DNA from 2 places in the Exiguobacterium sp. s102 genome. Region 1 is predicted to be linked to the other one. Evidence: riboswitches for the same ligand, from Rfam matches in the RefSeq annotation. Region 1 holds a riboswitch; the other holds the start of a gene.
What was found. A riboswitch is a leader RNA that binds a small molecule or an ion and turns the genes downstream of it on or off. The one in region 1 is predicted to bind thiamine pyrophosphate.

Region 1 (4,217 bases):
GGCGTCTTGACGACGATGATTGCCGTCAACTTCGCTTTCCAAGGAACAGAATTGATTGGTGTCGCTGCCGGGGAATCGAGTGATCCAGAAAAATCGATTCCGAAAGCGATTCGTAATACGGTTTGGCGGACGTTTATTTTCTTCGTCCTCTCGATTACAATTATCGGGGCTTTAATTCCGTATGAATCGGCGAGCGGCATCAGCAGTCCCTTCATCATGGTATTTGACGCAATCGGTATCCCATATGCTGCAGATTTGATGAACATCGTCGTTTTGACGGCACTCTTATCCGTCGGAAACTCTGGACTGTATGCTGCGACACGCATGCTCTGGTCGATGTCGCAAGAAGGCATGATTTCAAAGAAACTCGCCATCGTCAATCAGCGGGGTGTGCCGATGCGCGCCTTAACGTTCACGATGCTGTTCGCGATGTTATCCTTATTGACGGCATTCTTCGCAGAAGATACCGTCTTCATCTGGCTATTATCCATCGCCGGTCTCGGAGCACAAGTCGGTTGGATCTCGATTTCCGCTTCGCAAATCGCTTTCCGACGCCAATTCATCAAGGCAGGACACACGCTTGACGAACTGAAGTTCAAAACACCGTTCTTCCCAGTCTTACCCATCCTCTCATTCTCACTCAATCTGCTCGTCTTAATCAGTTTAGGTTTTCAAGCCGATCAACGCGTCGCCTTATATCTCGGCGTCCCTTTCTTCCTACTGACATGGGCAAGTTACCATCTTTTCGTCAAAGGAAAACATATCGCTGCAAAAAGCGAACAACAAGCAGCCAGTTCGACACTTCAAAACGAACAACGATGACTTGTTATCTGGCCCTGGATACACCGGGTGCCGGAATCCGTTGAACTTAAACAGTCGACTGACTAATAAATCAAAACGCCGATGCTTCCGTTTTACATACGGAGTCATCGGCGTTTGCCATACCTATCTTTTTGTTCATGACGTCATGACGTGTACTTGAAGAACGCATGTCCCGGTCGCATCAGCGAGATATGATGGAATCGCGTCTATCGCGTTTTTATCAAAAATCAGGCGAGAATACTCCCACCTCTAAGCGTCTTGGGGCGAAGCCCAGCGTAGGTGGGAGATGAATCGCCTTCGGGCAAGGCGTGTCTTACGACACGTCAATTGCCCTACATTTTTTTGGTTTAACAACAAGCAAAAGCAGGGATAATTAAAATGTCACGTTCTTTGAAAACTGAAGATATAGGGTTGTGACAGGAAGTTCGTCTGTCACGTAAAATCTTCAACGTTCACCTTGCGGATGACCGAAGTAGCGAAAACCAAGCAGAGTAGGCATCCGCACAAAAGAAACGGACAAGATTAACGTTCAACCGTCGGGACGACGGGGTTAGCCTGATAACGTTTCGATCGATAGGTCGGATAACTCAGGAATCCTCCACCTCTTAGCGTAGCGTAGGTGGAGGTAGTTCAATTTTCATGCGTGCGCAGGACGAGGACTTCCCCTTCGACGACCGTCACTTGCGCAACACCAACCCACTCATTGCTGACCGTCAGCGAACCACCGACCGGAACAGGATGCTCCGTCAAGGGGTATTTGACGCCGCGTAACGTCAAGTTCGACGGGACAAGGGGAATGAATGACAGGTAATGATACCCTTCAGACGCGAGTTCGTACTGACCGGTTTTCCAGTACCGGACATCCTCACGTTTCGTCACGAGTCGTGCCATCGGAAATTGTTTTAACAAATAGACGTTCTGTAGCGTCATGTCGAGCCGACCACCCGTCGCACCAAAGATGAGTAGTTCAGCACCTGCAGCCTGTTCGGTAGCGTAACGTAACGCTAGTTCTAAGTCCGTTTCATCTTTTTCTGCCGGATGAAGCAATCCACCATCCGGAACGTATCCGAGCGAATCAAAGTCACCGATTGCCACATCAAAATCAAGTCCTTGCTCCACTAATGTCGCAATCCCGCCGTCAACACCGATAATCATCGTCTTGTCTTTCACGAATGGTGCGAGCGTCGGGACGTCTTCTGCCGGTCCTGCCGCAACGATTAAAACTCTCATCTTTAAATACCGCGAGCGGAGTAACGTAAAAGACGTGGTGCTGTCGTAAGCAAAATACCTGCAACGACCCCACATAAAACGTACGACGGAGCCATATACGTCGCGTTATAAATGAACGAGTAAGGAACGACCGGTCCTTTGGCATACTCTGCAAAAAAGACGATTCCACTGATGACATGACAGATGTAACGTAGACCGGCACCTAACAAGGTCGCAAACAAAACAATCGTCATGAGACGCTTTTTTTGACCTTCTGTTGCTGCTTTTTTGACTTGGCCTGCAAACACTCCACTCAAACCGACGACACCATATGCAAGCGTATAGTCAAGCAGCGGTTGGACGACCGTCAAGACTTGCGGAGCGAACATCAATTGAATCGTTCCGACGAGCGCACCCGTGATGACACCACCAACGACGCCGTGACGAAAGGCCATGACGAAAATCGGTAACATCGCTAAGCTGATGGATCCGCCTTGTGGCATTTTGAACGGAATCAATAAATCAAATACAACACCGAGACTCGCGAAAATCGCAATCTCCATTAACATTTGTAATCGTTTCATACTGTGTTCCTCCTAAAAATAAAATAATGATGACAACAAAAAGGCAGTACGACGGACGCCGTACTGCCTGCGTGCGCCACATCCCTACGTCCGTCTGAACGGAACAGGTTCGAAGGGTTAAAGTCTACTCACTTCTCTCAGCCGCTTGACGCGACACCCCTTGCGGTCAAAATTTAATTGTCTTGGCTCTATTATACGTGAGCCGCGTTTCGAATACTAGTGATGGCTTCCGCATAGTCTGGTGCATTGTAGATTGCAGAACCTGCGACAAGGACGTTTGCCCCATTGTCGATACACAGTTTTGCCGTTTCCGCGTTGACACCACCATCGATTTCAATTTCGAACGTCAAACCGCGCTCTGCTTTGATCATCGCCAATTGCTTCAGCTTCGTCATGACGCTCGGCAAGAAAGCTTGTCCGCCAAATCCTGGATTGACCGTCATCAACAAGACCATGTCGACTTCTTCTAGGACATGTTCAATCGTCGACAGTGACGTGTGTGGATTCAGCACGACGCCGGCCTTTGCTCCAGCCCCTTTAATTTGTTGCAAGACACGATGGACATGATTCGTCGCTTCGACATGGAAGGTGACGATATCCGCTCCTGCCGCTACAAACGCTTCGACGAAGTTTTCTGGTCGATCGATCATTAAATGAACGTCAAGGACCATGTCCGTCTTTTGACGAAGACTACTGAGGACGGGTAGACCAAATGAAATGTTCGGGACGAACTGGCCGTCCATGACGTCGAAATGGATGTAATCTGCTCCTGCCGCCTCGACAGCTTTAACGTCTCGTTCTAGGTTGGCGAAATCTGCTGATAAAATAGATGGTGCGATTTTAATCATTTCAATACCTCCGCGCTCGATTCTTGATTTCCTCTACAAACATACCATAATTCGTATAGCGTGAGGACATGATTTCTTCTCCCTCAACTGATTTTTTGACAGCACAGCCTGGTTCGTTTAAATGCAGGCAACCACGGTATTTGCACGTATCTTGCCGTGCGACGAATTCTGGAAAACACCAACGTAATTCTTCGATTTCCATCTCGTGTGGAAAATCGAGGTTCGAAAACCCTGGCGTATCAGCAATCAAGCCCTCTGCAAGCGGAATTAACGTCACATGACGCGTCGTATGTCGTCCGCGTCCGAGCGATTTCGAGATGTGGCTCGTCTCGAGATCGAGCGTCGCATCGAGCGCATTCAACAATGAACTTTTTCCGACTCCCGACTGTCCCGCGAGCACACTTGTTTTTTCCTTGAGTAGCGGGCGGACTTCCTCTACCCCTTCTAGCGTCTCACTCGACGTCTCAATCACCTGATAACCGATTTGTCGGTAACCGGCAATCGCCGTCCGGACTTCTGCTTCCGCTGTTCCTTGCAACAAATCCATCTTCGTCAAGATAATGATAGGTTGAATCTCTTTTGCTTCGATTAAGACTAAAAATCGATCGAGCAAATGGGCTGAAAAGTCCGGTTCTGCTGCTGAGACGACAAGCAACGCTTGATCGATGTTTGCGACCGGTGGACGAACCAGGAAATTTTGCCGTTCCTTCACTTCTAAAATGTATCCAGTTTCGCTTTCGATATGCAATACGAC
Region 2 (4,217 bases), on a different contig from region 1:
AAGAAGAATTATTTTGAATAGCATGTCAATTTTCTTCAGGTGAGACTACGCTATAATGAAGGAGAGCGAAGCGAACCGAACTAAAAATCGAAAGGTAGTGAGAAAAATGCAAGCGACGATTACATGGAATCACAAGATGGGCTTTAGTGGAGTGACGGAGTCCGGACACCAACTGGCAATGGATGCAGCACCTGAAAATAACGGGGAGAACGGAGCACCACGACCAACTGAATTGTTGTTACACGCCGTCGCCGGCTGTACGGGAATGGACATCGTCTCCATTTTAGAAAAAATGCGTTTACCGTTAACCTCGTTTGAGATGGACATTGAGGGAGAACGGGCGACGGAACACCCGCGCCGCTTTACGACGATTTCGATTCATTATCGTCTCGAAGGCGACTTACCGGATGATAAAGTCCGCCGGGCCGTGTCGTTATCAAAAGATAAATACTGTTCTGTCTCGAAATCACTGAATGCTGAAATTGAAGTCTATTATTCAATCAATGGCGTCCGAAACGAGGAACCGCTTTGAAACCGATTTACGTGCTTTTAACGGCTTGCTTTTTGACGGCATGCGCGAGTGAACCGCCCCAAACCGAGACGAAACCGGAACCGAAGACGAGTCAGCAACAGCCGGTCGCTGACGAACCGACGGCTGCCGACCAGGCGGAGCAAGACATCAAACGTCAGCTCGCCAAACTCTCGACTGCTGAAAAGGTCGATCAATTGCTGTATATCGGGATCAGTGGGACGACGTTATCGGACGCGGACCGAAGTCTGTTAAACGATCACGCGATAGGCGGTGTCCTGTTACTCGGAGGCAATATCACGTCAGACGCCCAGCTGAAAACCTTGACGGCAGCAATCAAGGACGCACAAGACGACGAAGCGCTCGCGTTCCTCGGCTTCGATGAAGAAGGAGGACGTGTCAGTCGTGTCCCGGATCAAACGTTTCATTTACCTCCGAGTCTGACGCTCGGTCAGAAAAACGATCCGGCATTGATGCAAAAGGCCGGACAGGCGCTTGGTGCGATGTCACGGTTTTATGGATTCAATATGGATTTTGCCCCGGTTCTTGATGTCAACAGTAACCCGGTGAACCCGATCATCGGTGACCGGGCACTCAGTGCTGAGCCGGATGATGTCGCCCGGCTCGGTGTCCCGTTAATGCTGGGAATCAAGTCGGAAGATGTCGTGCCGGTCATCAAACATTTTCCCGGACACGGGGATACGACCGTCGATTCGCATGTCGGCTTACCGACCGTGACGAAGACGAAAGCGCAACTCGAGCAACTGGAACTCGTCCCGTTCAAAGCGGCAATCGATGCCGGAGCGGAAATGGTGATGGTCGCACACATTTTATTCCCGGCGCTCGACCCAGACAATCCGTCGTCGTTATCAGAGCCGGTCATGCAACAACTGTTGCGTGAAGAGTTGAAGTTCGATGGCGTCATCGTGACGGACGACCTCGTAATGGGTGCGATCACGAAACAATATGGTCTCGCCCAAGCTTCGCGTCTCGCCCTCGAACGTGGTGCCGACATGGCGATGTTCTCGCAAGCCGGTGCTTACACGGATGTTCATGCGGCAATTATGCAGGGGATCAAGGACAAGTCACTATCACAGGCTGACCTCGACGCGAAAGTGACACGTGTCTTACGTCTGAAACAAACGTATGATTTAGCAGACACGAAGCTGATTCCAACGCGTGAACAATTGACGGAACAGGTCAAAACGGTCACGGATCGGCTGAACTGACAAGTCAGACTAGAAATCAAGCGAGCGGTCATGGTAGACTACGAATGAACCAACCAACACTAAATAGTTCTACACTAGGGGAGTCTCGCAGCAGACTGAGACGGAAATATCCGGACCCTTTGAACCTGATCTAGTTCGTACTAGCGGAGGGAAGTGGCTTCTGATTATCATCCTGTCTCAGGTCTTACCTGGACATTTTTCGGACCACTCCATCATGTTCATGGGGTGGTCCTTTTTGTGTAGCAAGGAGGAGAAGGTATGCGTCCGAAGTTACATATTGTGACGACCGGGACAAAAGAGCTGACACATCTTCTAGAAGTCTTGCCGGCTGTTGTGCCTTATGTCGACATGATTCATATCCGGGAACCGGGTTGGTCGGCGGACCGACTCGTCCAATTGATCGAGGAGCTAGTATGCGCCGGTGTTCCAAGTGAAAAACTAATCGTCCATGACCGGCTCGATGTCGCCCTCGTGACGAAGTCAAGTGTCCAGTTGACATCGCGCAGTATTCCCGTCGCTGTCGTGCGGCGTCAATTCAGCGAGCTACAAATCGGCCGATCAATCCACTCCTTGACGGAAGCGCTTGAGACGGGCAGCGACTTCGTCATGTATGGTCATGTCTTTGCGACGGCGTCAAAACAGGACGTCGCCCCGCGCGGACTAGCGGCACTCGCGCAAATCGTCACGTTTTCAAAAGTCCCCGTCATCGCGATTGGCGGGATTCAGCCGGAGAATGTCGCGGGTGTCCTCGCGACCGGAGTTGCTGGCATCGCTGTGATGTCAGGGATTCTCGGTCAGGCAAATCCGGTCGAAGCAGTCCGGTCGTATCGCGAGGTGCTTGATCAATGAAAGCAACAGAGACGTTAATCGTCGGCGCAGGCGTAATCGGTTTGACACTCGCCTACGAATTGCTCAAACGAGGACAACCGGTACGCGTGCTTGAGCAAAATCGTTCCAGTGAAGGAGCGACGCGAGCGGCAGCCGGCATGCTTGCGACGGATCATGAACTGATCCCTGCCTTACATCAACTGGCGGCAGCGAGTCGACAGCTTTATCCCGACCTCGTCCGTGAGCTGTTTAATGAGACCGGCATTGATAGTGGCTATAAAGAAAACCCGTTTCGACTGATCCGTGCAGACGGGGACATCCGGTTCGCTTCAGTCGGTCAAATCGATCCCGTCCAGTTGACGCGTTCGCTCCGTCACGCGATTAAAGCCCGCGGAGGTGTGATTGAAGAACAGACAATGGTCACGGGACTGCACCGGGCAGGGGCGACCGTCGTCGGCGTTGCGACAAGTAACGGTAAGCGCGAAGCCGGGAACGTCGTGGTCGCAAGCGGTCGGGGATCAGAAGCGTTACTCGCGACGAGTGGTGTCGAGATCGCGACGGTACCGGTCAAAGGCGAATGCCTCGCCGTCCGGCTTCCGGGGCATGTCTTGACCGAGACGTTGTTTAGCGACGACGTGTACCTCGTCCCGAAGTTTGACGGACGGATCATCATCGGGGCGACGGAACGGATCGGTGACGAGACGACAGGGGTCAGCGTCAGCGGGATTGAACATCTCCTGCAGGCGGCGGTGCGACTGTTCCCAGCAATCAGAGAAGCGGAAATCGTGGACATCTGGTCCGGGATTCGTCCACAAACAGCGGACGGATTGCCTTATCTCGGGCAGGTCCCGGGAGTCGGGCACCTATTCGTCGCGACCGGGCATCATCGGCACGGGATATTACTCGCCCCGATCACGGCGTCCGTCCTGGCAGACGAGGTAACGGGAATCACGCCGAAATATGAGCTTCGTCCGTTTTCATTACATGAATCGAGGAGGAACACGAATGCAACTCACCATTAATGGTCAACCGTATACGCTTGACGGAACGATTTCGACAATCGACGGATTGATTCATCATCTCAATTTGACGGAAAAAATGGTCATCATCGAACAGAATCGACAGATTGTCGAGCGGACAGCATACCAAAACACACCCATTCAAACAGGCGATTCATTTGAAATCGTTCACTTCGTAGGAGGCGGTTAATCATGTTAACGATTGGTCAAACGACATTTCAGTCGCGGTTATTACTCGGAACGGGCAAATACCCCGACGTGACGACACAGCAGCAAGCAGTCGAGGCATCAGGAGCAGACATCCTGACCTTTTCCGTTCGCCGGATGGATATCTTCGAAGCGAGTCAACCGAACTTTTTAGAGGCGCTTGATTTGAGTCAGTATCATTTATTACCGAACACGGCGGGGGCGAAGACAGCGGAAGAAGCGGTTCGGCTGGCAAAACTTGCCCGCGCGTCCGGACTGTGCGACATGGTCAAAGTTGAAGTCATCGGCTGTGATAAAACGCTGTTACCGGACCCAATCGAAACGTTGCGGGCATCGGAAGAATTATTAAAAGAAGGATTCACCGTCTTACCGTATACGTCAGACGATCTGTTGTTGGCACGAAGA

Region 2: linked by a shared signal. The riboswitch ahead of KNQ02_RS07930 (thiamine phosphate synthase) and the one ahead of thiT (energy-coupled thiamine transporter ThiT) in region 1 are both predicted to bind thiamine pyrophosphate.

The regions. Positions count from the first base shown of each region.
Region 1 is NZ_JACSML010000001.1:737,590-741,806, reverse strand. Features, by position in the region: gene KNQ02_RS03575 (amino acid permease) at 1-822, shown strand, start outside; gene KNQ02_RS03570 (thiamine diphosphokinase) at 1,453-2,052, opposite strand; gene thiT (energy-coupled thiamine transporter ThiT) at 2,055-2,615, opposite strand; TPP riboswitch at 2,680-2,786, opposite strand; gene rpe (ribulose-phosphate 3-epimerase) at 2,807-3,463, opposite strand; gene rsgA (ribosome small subunit-dependent GTPase A) at 3,465-4,217, opposite strand, start outside.
Region 2 is NZ_JACSML010000002.1:565,433-569,649, forward strand. Features, by position in the region: gene KNQ02_RS07920 (OsmC family protein) at 107-532, shown strand; gene nagZ (beta-N-acetylhexosaminidase) at 529-1,758, shown strand; TPP riboswitch at 1,825-1,927, shown strand; gene KNQ02_RS07930 (thiamine phosphate synthase) at 2,017-2,607, shown strand; gene KNQ02_RS07935 (NAD(P)/FAD-dependent oxidoreductase) at 2,604-3,608, shown strand; gene thiS (sulfur carrier protein ThiS) at 3,592-3,795, shown strand; gene KNQ02_RS07945 (thiazole synthase) at 3,798-4,217, shown strand, end outside.